One region of the Mesorhizobium sp. M1338 genome, then DNA from elsewhere that is predicted to be linked to it. Evidence: riboswitches for the same ligand, from Rfam matches in the RefSeq annotation. Region 1 holds a riboswitch; each other region holds the start of a gene.
What was found. A riboswitch is a leader RNA that binds a small molecule or an ion and turns the genes downstream of it on or off. The one in region 1 is predicted to bind cobalamin.
Positions count from the first base shown of each region.

Region 2: it holds a riboswitch for cobalamin, as region 1 does, so the genes downstream of both, bluB (5,6-dimethylbenzimidazole synthase) here and metE (5-methyltetrahydropteroyltriglutamate--homocysteine S-methyltransferase) in region 1, are expected to answer to the same signal.
Region 3: it holds a riboswitch for cobalamin, as region 1 does, so the genes downstream of both, NKH19_RS09005 (aromatic ring-hydroxylating oxygenase subunit alpha) here and metE (5-methyltetrahydropteroyltriglutamate--homocysteine S-methyltransferase) in region 1, are expected to answer to the same signal.
Region 4: it holds a riboswitch for cobalamin, as region 1 does, so the genes downstream of both, NKH19_RS21965 (DUF1636 family protein) here and metE (5-methyltetrahydropteroyltriglutamate--homocysteine S-methyltransferase) in region 1, are expected to answer to the same signal.

Region 1 covers NZ_JAMYLL010000018.1:46,777-50,438, forward strand. The annotation lists gene NKH19_RS17695 (prolyl oligopeptidase family serine peptidase) at 1-339, shown strand, start outside; gene NKH19_RS17700 (OmpW/AlkL family protein) at 529-1,209, shown strand; cobalamin riboswitch at 1,297-1,474, shown strand; partial or broken gene metE (5-methyltetrahydropteroyltriglutamate--homocysteine S-methyltransferase) at 1,563-3,662, shown strand, end outside.
Region 2 covers NZ_JAMYLL010000004.1:28,376-32,037, reverse strand. The annotation lists gene NKH19_RS05665 (pirin family protein) at 1-495, opposite strand, end outside; gene NKH19_RS05660 (DUF2277 domain-containing protein) at 534-800, opposite strand; gene NKH19_RS05655 (exodeoxyribonuclease VII small subunit) at 910-1,161, opposite strand; gene NKH19_RS05650 (histone deacetylase family protein) at 1,165-2,091, opposite strand; cobalamin riboswitch at 2,213-2,391, shown strand; partial or broken gene bluB (5,6-dimethylbenzimidazole synthase) at 2,395-3,069, shown strand; gene NKH19_RS05640 (hypothetical protein) at 3,186-3,662, opposite strand, start outside.
Region 3 covers NZ_JAMYLL010000006.1:202,638-206,299, forward strand. The annotation lists gene NKH19_RS08985 (ABC transporter ATP-binding protein) at 1-399, shown strand, start outside; gene NKH19_RS08990 (DUF680 domain-containing protein) at 486-722, opposite strand; gene NKH19_RS08995 (DUF680 domain-containing protein) at 800-1,006, opposite strand; gene NKH19_RS09000 (DUF680 domain-containing protein) at 1,076-1,279, opposite strand; cobalamin riboswitch at 1,788-1,989, shown strand; gene NKH19_RS09005 (aromatic ring-hydroxylating oxygenase subunit alpha) at 2,105-3,352, shown strand; gene NKH19_RS09010 (FAD-binding oxidoreductase) at 3,424-3,662, shown strand, end outside.
Region 4 covers NZ_JAMYLL010000028.1:33,988-37,649, forward strand. The annotation lists gene NKH19_RS21955 (cobaltochelatase subunit CobN) at 1-501, opposite strand, end outside; gene cobW (cobalamin biosynthesis protein CobW) at 520-1,557, opposite strand; gene NKH19_RS21965 (DUF1636 family protein) at 1,554-1,988, opposite strand; cobalamin riboswitch at 2,027-2,230, opposite strand; gene NKH19_RS21970 (winged helix-turn-helix domain-containing protein) at 2,262-3,461, opposite strand.

The DNA.
Region 1 (3,662 bases):
TTGGCGGGCGCGAGCTGGATTGACGAATATGGCGATCCCGACAAGCCGGAGGAATGGATCTTCCTAAAGGAAATCTCGGCCTATCACGCCGCGACGCCAGGACAGCCCTATCCGCCGATCCTGCTTGCCACCACGAAGCGGGACGACCGCGTCCACCCGGGCCACGCGCGTAAGACGGCCGCAAAGCTGCAGGCTCTTGGCTATCCCGCCTACTTCTACGAGCCCGGCGCGGGCGGGCACGGCTACGGCAAGAACAATCGGGAGCGGGCCGCATTCATTGCCCTGGGCACCAATTTCCTTCGCAGTGCGATCGGGTGGCAAGCCGATGGCGTTCGATAGGTGGACGGAGACAAACCGCAACGTTTCAACAAGTGAGTACAGGTCGATGATTGCGAGCACGGCGCAAATAATGTGTGCGCTGTCCCACGCAAACTGCGCATGAGCGCTTCGTCGATTCCAGCAGGATTTTTCATAGTGCATCGCATCATTTCTGAAGAGCAAGGAGCGAATATCATGGCGAAAAAGCGAATGGGCGTGGCGCGGGGAGTAACAGCGGCCGTCATCCTCATGGTGGTGGGACAGCAGGCCGTCGCGGCGGACCTTGCGCATCCCGCGTGCGTCCCGCAGGCAGGAGCCTCGGTCACGGAAGCGCCAAGCCCTTGGCAGATCCGGCTGCGCGCGTTGGGGGTCATCACTGAAGATTCGGGTTACGTACATGCGGTGCCCGGCTCCGGTCTTTCCTATTCGGACACTGTGACGCCGGAACTCGATATCTCCTATTTCTTCACGGACAACATCGCCGCCGAGCTTATCCTCGGCACCACCTATGCCAACATCGAGGGCCAAGGAGCGATCGGCGCGCTGGGCAATATCGGCAAGGTTTGGCTGCTGCCGCCCACGCTCACATTGCAGTATCATTTTACCGATTTCGGCGCGCTCAAGCCCTATGTCGGCGCCGGCGTGAACTACACGATCTTCTATAACCAGGACGCCGGCAGCGCCGATGCTCTCAAGGTTAAGAACACGTTCGGCACCGCGCTGCAGGTCGGGTTCGACTACATGGTGGATCAGCACTGGGGCGTCAACTTCGACGTAAAGAAGCTTTTCCTGAAGCCAGACTTCGACGTCACGGTGGACGGCGCGAAGCTCACGGGGAAGGCCGCTCTCGATCCCTGGTTGATAGGCGCAGGTGTGACCTACCGCTTCTGATAACGGAAGGCGAATGCCGGGTCGCTGAAAAGGAAGGGTGCCTGGTGCGCCCTTTTACCATCAGTCCTGCACAGCCAAATCGGCCACCGGATCATTCGAAGAGGTTGTGTTGTTGCTCGTAGGCAAGGAGCCGGCGAAAATTCCGGCGCTGCCCCCGCCTGTCAACGGCGAGCCAAGCCCCACTGATGTCACTGAGGTCAATAGCCTTGGGAAGTCGGGCATAGGTGACGATCCGTGAGCCACCTGCCATGGCGACGAGGTCCACAGGCGGGGTGTCTGGGCGGCCACGGCAACTGGCGTTGTGCCTACTTGTCAAGTCTGCCTTGCATCCACGCCTCAATCGGAGGTGTGGTATGTCTATCTTGCAGAAAGTTCCAGTTGCGACGCTCGGCTTGCCGCGGATCGGCCGTCGTCAAGAATTGAAGCACGCGCTTGAAAGCTACTGGTCGCAAAAATGTGCCGCTGATGACCTCTTGGAAACGGCGCGGGCGCTGCGGGAGGCGAACTGGATCGAGCAACGCGACCGTGGCGTGACCATAATTCCCTCGAATGACTTTTCCCTCTACGATCATGTTCTGGACACAGCGGTAATGGTCGGTGCCGTGCCGAAACGTTATGGCTGGAGCCAGGGGGATCTTCCCGTCCCCCTGGATATTTATTTCGCAATGGCGCGAGGCCACCAAGGCGAAGCTGCGGAGGGCCCGACGGCAGGCGTGGATCATGCGGTGAGAGCAATGGAGATGACGAAGTGGTTCGACACCAACTATCACTACATCGTCCCAGAGCTCGCTGACGACCAGGCCTTTGTCCTTTCTTCGGCGAAGCCGGTGGACCATTTTCTCGAAGCTAGGGCGCTGGGCATTCATACGCGCCCGGTGATTCTTGGCCCAATTACATTCCTCAAGCTTTCGAAGTCGCCCGCCCGAGGCTTTAACCCTATTGCTCTGCTTCCCAAGTTGCTGTCGGTCTATGAGGAACTTCTGCGGCGCTTGAACTTCGCAGGTGCCGACTGGCTCCAAATCGATGAACCAGCGCTAGTTGTTGACCTGATCCCAAATGAGCAGGCCGCGTTCGAATTTGCCTACGATCGGCTCTCCAAAGCTGCGCCTGATCTCAAGATCATGCTGGCTACTTATTTCGGTGCATTGGGCGACAATCTCGGGACCGCCCTTTCGCTGCCGATAGCGGGATTGCACGTCGATCTTGCGTGCGCTCCCGAGCAACTGGAGCTGGCCGGCCGACTTGCGCCGAAGGACCTCGTGCTGTCGCTCGGTTTGATCGACGGCCGTAACGTCTGGCGCGCGAACCTCTCTGCCATTTTCGACCGGATTAAGCGTATTGTCGCGGGCTGGCCGCTGGACCGAGTGGAGGTCGCTCCGTCTTGCTCACTTTTGCATGTTCCGGTCGATCTTGAGCAGGAAACCGCACTTGATCGGGACACAAAGTCCTGGCTCGCATTCGCGACGCAAAAGATGGACGAGCTGACCGTACTCGCCAGCGCGTTGTCCGGAGGTCGACATACGGTTGCGGAGGAGCTAAAGTCTGCTGACGACGCTGCTGCGGCCCGAGCAACTTCGCCGAAGGTGCATAATCCTCTCGTCGAGAGAAAGCTTGCCGGTATCGCCGACTGCATGAAGCAGCGAAAGAGCGTTTTTGCCGAACGTTCGCGGTTTCAAATCGAAAAGCTCCGCCTGCCGCCTTTCCCGACGACGACCATCGGCTCTTTCCCGCAAACTCAGCAGGTGCGCAATGCGCGGGCGGCTCACGCCAAAGGACGACTTAGCTACCTCGCGTTTGAATTGCTCCTGAGGAAAGAGGTTGAAGAGGCAATAGGCTGGCAAGAGGAAATTGGCCTCGACGTGCTGGTCCATGGCGAATTCGAACGCACCGACATGGTGCAATATTTTGCGGAGCAACTTTCCGGTTTCGTGTTCACCCAACACGCATGGGTGCAGAGTTACGGGTCGCGCTATGTGAGGCCGCCGATCATATTCGGCGACGTGTCGCGGCCCGATCCGATGACGGTGAACTGGTGGGAATTCGCCCAATCGCTGACGAAGAGACCGGTGAAGGGGATGCTCACCGGACCCGTGACCATCCTTAACTGGTCTTTCGTGCGCGACGACCTTCCCCGCTCCGAAGTCTGCCGTCAGATTGCTTTAGCAATACGCGAGGAGGTGCTCGATCTTGAAAAGGCGGGCGCCCAAATAATCCAGATCGACGAAGCTGCACTGCGCGAGCGATTGCCGCTGCGTAAATCCAACTGGGACTCGTATCTGGATTGGGCCGTCGAGTGCTTCCGTCTCGCCTCGACAGGTGTGGACGATGCGACGCAGATCCACACTCACATGTGCTATTCCGAGTTCAATGAGATCATAAATGCGATCGTAGATATGGATGCCGACGTGATCTCTTTCGAGGCGTCCCGCTCGCAGATGGAACTGCTCGATGCC
Region 2 (3,662 bases), on a different contig from region 1:
GGCGTCGATCTCGGGCAGCCGTAGTGCTGCGGTGTTCTCGAAAACCGGGGCTACTTCTTCCTTGCCGTCCGGCAGCGCCAACCAGGTCTGCAAGCCGGAAATCGACATCGGCGCGCCGCGCAGTTCTTCGGGGGTACGCTCGGAATGGACGATGCCGCGGCCGGCGGTCATCAGGTTTACGTCACCGGGCTGGATGACCATTTCGGTGCCGAGTGAATCGCGATGCCTGATCCTGCCGTCGAACAGATAGGTGACCGTCGACAGGCCGATATGCGGATGCGGACGGACATCGAGCGCCTGCCCGGCGCGCAGGATCGCGGGGCCCATCCGGTCGAAGAAGATGAACGGTCCAACCAACCGCCTCTTGGCGGTCGGCAGGGCGCGGCGCACCTGAAAACCGCCAATGTCCTTGGCATTCGGGATGACCATAAGCTCGATCTGGTCGCTGGCGAAGGCGTCGCCGACTTCAGGGTCTTTCCCCGGGAAAAAGCTCATGAACTCTCCTCGTCGGCGCCAGAGGCAGCCTGGATGTATCAGGCAAACCGGATCGCCGATTTCGCCCTTAGTTTGGCCGCCACTTCTTCGCGATTGCGCGGATGCTGATGGGTTTCGAGTGAATCAAGCAGTTCGCGCGCCGATGCCGCGATGGCTTCGACCGCGTGGTCGAAGGCATGCTGATTCTGCTTCGAAGGCCGCGTCGTTCCGCTCAGCTTGCGGACGAACTGAAGTGCCGCGTCGCGGACTTCGTCGTTGGTAGCGGGCGGATCAAAATTGAACAGGGTCTTGATGTTTCTGCACATCGCTTCCGTATCTCCTCTTGTCCTGGAGCGCTTTCAATCGGGACGCGTTCTATCCTCGATCATGATCATGTCCAAAAGCCCGTGAGGCAAGACCACCGTTCGGACCGCCTCAATCCGCGTCAAGCGGCTCCGTTCCGACCGGCTTGCCATCGCGCGACAGCCTGATCTTCTCGACCTTGTCCTCGGCGGCCTTCAGCAGCCGGTCGCAATGCGCTTTCAGTGCCTCGCCGCGCTCATAGATCTTAATCGACTGGTCGAGCGGCACGTCGCCACGCTCAAGATCATCGACGATCTTTTCGAGTGCGTCGAGTGCCTGTTCGAAGCTCATCGCCTTGACATCTTCGTTGGTCTCACCGGCCATCATTCATCCTTTCATCAGTCGCCCGACATGGGCGGCGACCGAAAATGCCAATCCCTGCAGATCGTAGCCACCCTCGAGCAGGCTGACGAGCCGGTTGCCGCTGTGACGCGCGGCGCGCTGCATCAACTGGCCGGTCGCCCAGTCGAAATCGTCCTCGGTCAGGTTGATCTCGGCCAGCGGATCGCGGTGATGCGCGTCGAACCCGGCCGAAATGATGATCAGATCGGGCGCGAAATTGTCGAGCGCCGGCAGCACGCGCGACAGGAAGGCATCGCGAAACACCTCGCTGCCGGTCTGCGGCGCCAGCGGTACGTTGACGATGTTGCCGGCGCCGGTTTCGTTCTTCGCGCCGGTGCCGGGGTAGAGCGGCATCTGGTGCGTCGAGCAATAGAGCACCGACGGATCGTCCCAGAAAATATCCTGCGTGCCGTTGCCGTGATGCACGTCCCAGTCGACGACGGCAACCCGCTCGACACCATGCTTCTTCTGCGCATAACGCGCCGCGATCGCCGCGGTGTTGAACAGACAAAAACCCATCGACGTGGTTTTTTCGGCATGGTGGCCGGGCGGCCGGGCGGCTACGAAGACATTGTCGGCGCGGCCTGCAAAGACGTCGTCGACGGCGGCGTTGGCCGCACCGATCGCGGTGATCGCCGCCTGCCAGCTCTTCGGGCTGGCGGTGGTGTCGGCGTCGATGCGGGCGATTCCCTCGTCGGGAATGGCGGCGCGCACGCGGGCGACGAAATCGGCGGGATGGGCATAGAGGATGGTGGCCTCGTCGCCTTCCGGCGCCTGGATACGATCGAGCGCGGCAAAAGCTTCGTCGTCCAGCACGCGCTCGATGGCGCGCAAGCGGTCCGGCCGCTCGGGATGGCCGGGCGGCGTGAGGTGCTCAAGGAAGACTGGATGGGTATAGAGACGGGTAGCCATCGTCCTAATCTAGTGACCCGGATCGACAAAGGCCATGCACGGGCGGCCGATGATTGGGGAAAATCGCGCCTGCGTCCATTCGCGTCGCGGCAGGCATTGGCGTCGTCCGCGCTTCGGCGTAAGGTCCGTGGCACTGCCTGGTGCCCGCCGCAAGTGGGAGAATCGGGAACACGGTTGAACTCCGTGGCGTGCCCAACGCTGTAAGGGGGACCGCGCCGGTATGTGCCACTGTCGATACGGGAAGGCACCGGACGCGGGTTGATCCCAAGCCAGAAGACCGGCCTGGCAGGCATCGTCATCCGCATGGTCAGGCGGATGGCATTGATTGCAATCGCAAGGGGACAAGCGATGCCGGAACACATGACCGCTGCCGTTGGCGATGGATTTGAGCAGAATGCGCGCGATGCGGTGTATCGCGCCATGTTCACGCGGCGCGATGTGCGCAGCCACTTCCTGCCCACCGCGCTCGACGATGAGGTGCTGGCGCGGCTGCTGCTTGCCGCTCATCACGCGCCGTCGGTCGGCTTCATGCAGCCTTGGAATTTCATCGTCATTCGCGATGCCGAACGACGGGAAAAGGTGCGCGACCTGTTCCTGGCGGCGCGCGAGCAGGAATTGCCGGCCATCGAGGAAGAGCGCCAGGCGCTCTACCGCAAACTCAAGCTGGAAGGCATTTGCGAAAGCGCGCTCAACATCTGCATCACTTGCGACCGGCAGCGCTCGGAAGGTTCGCCGCTGGGACGCTGGCACAATCCGGAGATGGACCTCTACAGCACGGTCTGCGCGGTGCAGAATTTCTGGTTGGCGGCGCGCGCCGAAGGCGTCGGTGTCGGCTGGGTCAGCATCATCGAGGCGCAAGCGCTGAAAGGCCTGCTGTCAATTCCGGAGCATGTGACCCCGGTCGCCTATCTCTGCGTCGGCCGTGTCTCGGAGTTCGCGCCAAAGCCGGACCTTGAAACGCATGGCTGGGGACGGCGGCTGCCGTTGCCGGAACTGATCATGAGCGAGGTTTTTTCCGGGCAAGGTGAAGCGTTGCTCAAATCGACCGTGGCGCGCCTCAACACCGTTGCTGCCACGCCGGCGAGCCTCGCCGATCAGCTTGTCGCGCCGGCCGTGCCCCAACGCGAGCCGCCGAAGGAGGCCAGCGCCTTATCCTTAAGCTCCCTGAACTTCGACGACGCCTCGGCCAGCCGGGCATCCCAGTCGGGATCGGGCACCTGGCCGGCGATGGTCTTGAAATAGACCTGCATCAGGCAGGCGATGGCGAAGGGTTCGATGAACGCCGCCTTGAAAGCCCAGGCGAAGACGATGGCGAGCACGAAGGCCCAGCCGGCGAGTTGGCCGGGCATCAGGAAGAGAATGGCGCCGGCAGGCGCCAGCATCAGCAGGAAGATGACGAAGGACACGCCCCACATGATGACCGCCAGCCAGACGGCGTTCTTGACCATGACCTTGCCGTTCTGGGCATAGAGCACGACGCCCTGGCGCGCCGTCTCGAACGGCGAGGACGAATTGATGCGGATGTTGTAGCCGAGGATGATCTCGTCGACATAGGTCAGGGACAGGCGGAT
Region 3 (3,662 bases), on a different contig from region 1:
GCCATGAACATCCTGCCGGCGACCATCGACAAGACCGGAAATCCGACTGTCGTCAGCCATGTCGGCGGGCGCAAGGCGACCGTGCCGATCACGACGCCTGCTTCGGCAAAGGGTGCCGCGGTGAGCTTTGGCGTGCGACCGGAGGACCTGATCATCGCCAGCGGTGCGGACTATCTGTTCGAAGGGACGGTCGACTATGTCGAGCAGCTCGGCGAAGTCCAGCTTGTCTACATCGACATCGGCCGCGCCGACCTGCCGCTGGTGACCAAGCTGCCTGGCAATGTCGAAGTCAAGCGTGGCTCGACATTGCGCCTGAGCGCCAATGGCGAAGATCTGCATATCTTCGACACGGATGGGCGGTCCTTCGCTCTTCACGAAGCGGAGGCGAAGGCGGCCTGAGAGGTCGCACGACGATACTGCCCTGTTACAAAAACAAGAGCGGCGGGCAAGGTCCGCCGCTCTCGTTTGGAGATCAGCTTCGGCTGTTAGCGGCCGAAGAGGTTTCGGTCACTGCCCTGAGGGGCGGACTTCGGTGCATCGCCCGACGAATTGAGCAGCTTGTAGACGGGCGATTCGCTCTTGCGGATCGAGCCCGTATGCGAGGTGTCGACGTTGACGGTCGACTGCTTGTTGATGTCGGTGCCGCCAGCGTTGTCGTTGCGGGCATAGGCGCTGCCGGCGGCAATCAGAAGAGCGGCGGCAGTAAGAACAATCTTTTTCATTTTGATACTCCGTATTCTCGAATTCGATACGGCGGGTTAACCCGCCGCATCGCTGTCGGATGTTGGTTTTGGTCGGGTTAGTTGTTGCCGAACAGGTTGCGGTCGCTGCCATGGTCGACAGGCGCCTGCGTGGCCGGCTCCGACTTCTTGACGGAAGCCGTGTACGAGCTGTCGACCGCGGCGGCAGGCTGGTCGGCGCCCTTGGAGCCAAAGTTGTCGCTGCCGGCGAAGGCACTGCCGGTGACGGCCAGAACGGCGGCGGCGGCAAGAAGGATCTTGTTCATTTTAGTCTCCTGGATTTCTGGATTTCGCCAGGACGGCGGGCAGACCCGCCGTCAACTGGGAATTGGTTGTTAGCGGCCGAAGAGGTTACGGTCGCTGCCCTGAGCGGGCGTCTGGGCAACCGGTTCCGAGGTCTTGGTGGAAGCCGTGTACGACTTGTCGACCGCGGCAGCAGGCTGATTGGCGCCGTTCGAACCGTAGTGGTCGCTACCATTAGCGAAGGCGCTGCCGGAAATGGCCAGAACGGCGGCGGCAGTGAGAATGATCTTTTTCATTTTTTTGTACTCCAGTATCTTCTTTTCCGTCCGTCCAGCGGCGTGTCTTGGAAGGGAAATCGCGTCGTTCGGACAGCCCCGATGTGGGAGGGCATCCTCGCCTTTTCCAATCACGAAGTTGTTCCGTGTGGACCATGAATCCGCCACTTGAAATTGTGCCACGGGATTCTACACGCTACTTTTTATTTATGTTTTTCAACACTTAAGCAAAATCGCCCGCTGGATCACCAACTGTTTCCAAGGCCCGGCGTTCACACCGTCCTGCACGCACCGTCAACAGAAACGAACCGTTCGGTTCGATTTTAGAACCAGCTAATAGTCACTTTTCGAAACCGTTAACCTTTTTGGTCGCCGGCAAGGGGCCGGCTTCGAGGAGATTGCAGTTGGGAATGGCCGCCGCGGAGATAGGATTTCGGCTCAACAATCGCCAACCGGAACGTTTCGCATGCGTGTCGCGCCGCATGGATACGATGTCGTTTTCATGCCGATGACGCGCCCGCGATCGTGGTTAGATCATACCATCTCAGGTGCCGCTTCGTGACGACGAGGCGGAGAATTGGGAAGCCGGTCAGAATCCGGCGCTGCCCCCGCAACGGTGGTGGAGTTCAAGTCGCAACGGGAGACCACTGGGCAGTTGCCTGGGAAGGTGTCGCGATGGTCCGTAAGGACAACTCCAGAGCCCGGAAACCAGCCCGAGATTTCTAGACTCGACTGATCGCGGTGGGCGGTCAAGAGGTGGATAGTGCATGTCCGGCGCATCGCCGGCCTGCGTCCGATCCTTCCTCCGTCACCACCATTTCAGTCCTTAAGAAACGAGGACAGGACATGGATATTCGCAACGACATGCTGAGGCTCTTGAACAGCCGCCGGCAAGGCTTTTCGCTGGAGCAGCCCTTCTACACCGATCCAGACTTTTTCAAGCTCGACATGGAGCTGATCTGGTATCGTGATTGGCTGTTCATCGGCCACGATTGCGAGCTGCCTAAGCCGGGCAGCTACATCACAGTGCAGATCGGCGACTATCCGGTCGTTCTTGTCCGCGACCAGCAAGGCAAGATCAACGCCTTCCACAATTCCTGCCGCCATCGCGGCAGCCGCGTCTGCAACACAGAGAGGGGTACGGCGGCAAAGCTGGTCTGCCCCTATCACCAGTGGACCTATGAGCTCGACGGCCGCCTGCTGTTTGCCCGCCAGATGGCCGACGGTTTCGACAAAAGTGAGTTCAGCCTGAAGCCGGTCGCCTGCGAGAGCGTCGGCGGCTACATCTTCATCTGCCTGGGCAAGGAGCCCGCCGATTTCGCGCCGATGCGGGCGATGATCGAACCTTATCTTTTGCCGCACCGGTTGCGGGAAGCAAAGATCGCCTTCGAGAGCACGATCATAGAGAAGGGCAACTGGAAGCTGGTCTGGGAAAACAATCGCGAGTGCTATCACTGCGTCGCCAATCATCCCGAGCTGTGCAAGACCTTCCCGGAAGCGCCTACCGTGACCGGCGTCAACGGCGCCGACAGCGACCCCGAAATGGTCGCGCATTGGGCCAAATGCGAGGCATCAGGCCTGCCGAGCAAGTTCCGCATCGATCCGGCCGGGCAGTACCGCGCCACCCGCGCGCCGCTGTTGCGCGATGCCGTCAGCTACACCATGACCGGCAAGCTGGCGGTGAAGAAGAACCTCTCCGACACTGTCTCCGCCGACAGGATCGGAACCTTGATGCACTATCACTATCCGACGACCTGGAACCACATCCTCATCGATCACGCGGTGACGTTCCGGGTGCTGCCGATCAGCGCCACGGAAACGGCGGTGACGACGAAGTGGCTGGTGCACAAGGACGCGGTCGAGGGGGTCGATTACACCATCGAAGACCTCACCCATGTCTGGACCGAAACCAACGACCAGGATCGCCGCATCGTCGAGGAAAACGCCTTTGGCATCCTGTCGCCCGCCTACGAGCCCGGCCCCTATTCGGAGTTGCATGAGGGCGGCGTGATCCAGTTCGTCGAATGGTATGCGTCGTTCATCGGCCCGCGCCTCGCCGAAGGCGGCCGGCCGGCCCTGCGCAGCGTCGCCTAGTGCATGTCGCCCAAAATGCGCAGCGGCTTTGGGATCATGCACAAAACAAAAGGGACAAGAGGATGAATGCGATGACGGATCTTGGCCTCTATCGCCATCTCGACCAGATGACGCCCTGGAACGACAGGCTGCAGGTGCTGGAAGTGATCGGCGTCAGCGACGAAGCACCTGACGTAAAGACCTTCACCTTCCGCTCCGACAACCAGACCTGGTTTCGCTACAAGCCGGGCCAGTTCGTGACGCTGGAACTGCCGACAGCCGACGGGCCGCTGATGCGCACCTACACGCTGTCGTCCTCGCCATCGCGGCC
Region 4 (3,662 bases), on a different contig from region 1:
GTCCGCATCAGACCCCGCCAACCTTGCCAGCCTCCGCATCAGCGCGCTCATATTCGCCGGGCCGCCCTCGCGGAAATAGTCGAGCAGGCCGTCGAGTTCTTCGCGCGGCAGCGTCGAGGCTTCGATCAGGCGCAGATCCTCGTCGCGGCATTCGCCGGGCAGCAGCGCCAGTTTTATGCCGCGCTCGCGGGCGGTCGAGGCAAGCTGGTCGCAGCCATAGCGCCACCAGTCGTAGCCGCCGAGGATGCGGACGAGGATGATTTTGGCGTGGCGGGCGACGCTATCGACCCAGAGGTCAACGGACATGGGATGGCGCAGATCACGCAGGGCGGCCAGCCGCATCGAGGGCAGGCGGCCGGCATCGGCCTTCCACGCGGCCGCAAGGCCTGCAAGATCGCTGTCGGTGAAGGACAGGGCCACGATATCCGCCGGCATCTGCCGCAGATCGACCGGCTCGGCGAGGTCGTCGAGCGAGGCGGATGTCGTGGTTAGGATGTGCATCGCGACCCGTGTCCGAAATCAGCCGGCGAGTATACGCTCGATAGCCGGGCGGTTCAGCCCCTTGAGGCCAATGACGACGAGGCGCGAGCGGCGGTCGTCCGTGGCGGTCCAGGCGCGGTCATAATAGTGGTTGACGCGCGGCCCGACGGCCTGCAGCAGCAGCCGCATCGGCTTGCCGCCGACCTCGACGAAGCCCTTTATGCGCAGCACGTTCTCTTCCTCGGCGGCGGTGGCGACGCGCTTTGCCAGTTCATCGGGATTGGCGATCGAGGCAATGTCGACGATGAACGTGTCGAAGTCGTCATGCTCATGGTCGAATGCGCCGTCGTGATGGGACTTGCGGTTTTCGATGTCATCCTCGACGGCCAGACCGAGGCCGAGCAGCACCGAGGGATCGACCTTGCCGTGCGACGTCGGCACGATCTTCACCGCGCGAGCGGAGTGTTCGTTGATGATGGCATTGGCGCGGGCGGTGCCGGCTGCGTCCATCAGGTCGCTCTTCGACAGGATGATCAGGTCGGCGCAGGCGATCTGGTGCTCGAACACCTCCTCGACCGGATCGTCGTGATCGAGCGTCTCATCCTGGGTGCGCTGCGCCTGCAAGGCATCCATGTCGTTGGCGACGCGGCCGTCGGCCAGCGCCGGGCCGTCGACCACGGCGATCACACCATCGACGGTGACGCGGCTCTTCACGCTTGGCCACTGGAAAGCCTGGACCAGCGGCTTGGGCAGCGCCAGGCCCGAGGTCTCGATCAGGATGTGGTCGATCCTCGGCGTCAGCGCCAGGATCTGGTCGAGCGCCGGGACGAAGTCGTCGGCGACGGTGCAGCAGATGCAGCCATTGGCCAGTTCGACGATGTTTTCCTCCGGGCAGGTATCGATGCCACAGCCCTTAAGGATCTCGCCATCGATGCCGATGTCGCCGAATTCGTTGACGATGATGGCAATACGCTTGCCGCCGGCGTTTTCCAGGAGATGGCGGACCAGCGTCGTCTTGCCGGCGCCGAGAAAGCCGGTGACGACGGTGCAGGGAACACGGGAGACGGAAACGGTCATTTCAAGTCCTTCAGCATGTCGAGGGGAGGGATGCGGGCAACGAGGCCGCGCTTCAGGCTGTCGGGACGGCCGCGCCACGGGATCAGGCCGTCGGTCGAGGTGGCGAAGAGCTTGGCGCCGGTAACGAGGTCGGCGCCGCTGGTCGCGGTCAGGTCACCGAAGACATAGCTCCAGCAGCCGTCGCGCAGGATGGCGGCGCTGAGACGTCGCTTGCAATTGCCGAGGCATTCAACGCCGCGGACACGAATGTTGTCGCCAGATGCGGCGCGGCGCGTGTCGTCCGCCAGCAGTTCGCCAGCGCGAGGATGGGCGTCGGAGCCGGTCTCGTCGCGACAGGAGGCGCAGACGATCACGGTGACGCCGGCCAACGCATCATCGTGCCCGGACGAAACATCCGCTGTGCCAGCCGAAAAACTGCTGTCGTGGTCCAAAGATCGGCTCCTTGCCCGGAAACCCGCCGGGCGATCGGATTCTAAAGTCGCGGACGGCAGGTCTCCTGGCTCGCGGGTCATCGCCTTGGTAGCCGCCTTCCCGGGACCATCCCAGTGGCTTTCGGCCTTGGCTCTTCGCTTACAGTTGCGGGGACAGCCGCGGATTTGGGACAGATATCCCTCACCGCATTCCCTCTTGGCTCCTCTCGTTGAAGAGAAGAGACCGTCTCGACCGGGATTTAGGCTTTTGCGGGTAGCGGTGTCAACGCGAGCTTACGACACGGTTAGGTCGGCCAACGCCGGACCCAAGTCACCGGCGGACGTCACTTCGATGTGTTCGAGGCCGAGCCAGCCCTGCATCTGCTTCAATTCCTCGAACAGTTCGACGGCGGTCCGCGGCGGCGCGTTGGGCTCGGCGTAGGCGGCGTGGACGCGCAGCACGCCGGCCGGCCGGTCGGCCTTGAGATCGACGCGCGCCACGATCCTGTCGCCGAGCAGGAACGGCAGGACGTAATAGCCGTATTGTCGCTTGTCGGCCGGCGTGTAGATCTCGATGCGGTAGTGGAAGTCGAAGAGACGCTCGGTGCGCGACCGCTCGAAGACGACCGGATCGAACGGCGCCAGCAAGGCTCGGGCCTCGACCTTGCGCGGCAGGCGAGCGTCCCGGTGAAGATAAGCCGGCTTGTCCCAGCCTTCGACACGCACCGGCAAAAGCTCGCCTGTTTCGACCAGTTCCTCCAGCCGGCCCTTCATGTCCGCCGGCGACAGCCGAAAGTAGTCGCGCAAATCGCCTGATGTCGCGATGCCGTGGGCGCGGGCCGAAATGCGCAGCAATTCGCGGTGCGCGTCCTCGGCGGCCGGCACCGGCAGATCGAGGATCGCCTGCGGCAGCACACGCTCGGGCAGATCATAGAAGCGTTCGAAACCGCGACGGTGCGCAGTGGTGATGCGCCCGGCCCAGAACAGCCATTCGAAGGCATGCTTGGAGTGGCTCCAGCCCCACCAGCCGCCCGAGCCCTTCTGGCCTTCGAGCGCGGAAGCGGCGATCGGGCCGCGATCGGCGACCTGGCGGTAGATCTCTTCGATATAGGCGGCATGTTCGCGGCCCCATTTGGCGAGGCCCAGATACATCTCATCGCCGCGCTCGGCCCGTTCCATGCGCCAGCGCATCAGCGGGTATGTCTCGACCGGCAGGAAGGAAGCCTCGTGCGCCCAGTATTCGAACACCGTGCGCTTGCGCGTCACAGCCGCGTTGTCGAGCAGAGCGAGCGGGTAGGGGCCAAGGCGCGAATAGAGTGGCATATAATGGGCGCGCACCACCGCGCTGACGGAATCGATCTGCAGCAGGCCGGTGCGGGCCAGTACCCGGGCGAAGTGCCGGCGGTTCGGGGTGCCGATTGGGCGGGGATCGAGAAACCCTTGGGCGGCAAGCGCGATGCGCCGGGCCATGGGGAGCGAAATCTTTTCCTTCATGCAGGCGTCACTCTGAGGGCGATTGAGGGGTGATTCCGGCCGATGCTAGCAGGGTTTTGGCGGCAACCATGTCAGGAGAGAAAAGTGGAGTAAAAAGCGAAGGAAATCAAACAAGAGGGGATCGGACCAGTTTGCCGCGATATGCCGTCCAGGTCGGTGTTTTGAACAAGGTTTGACTTGCTTCGCTGGAAGTGCTGCGCT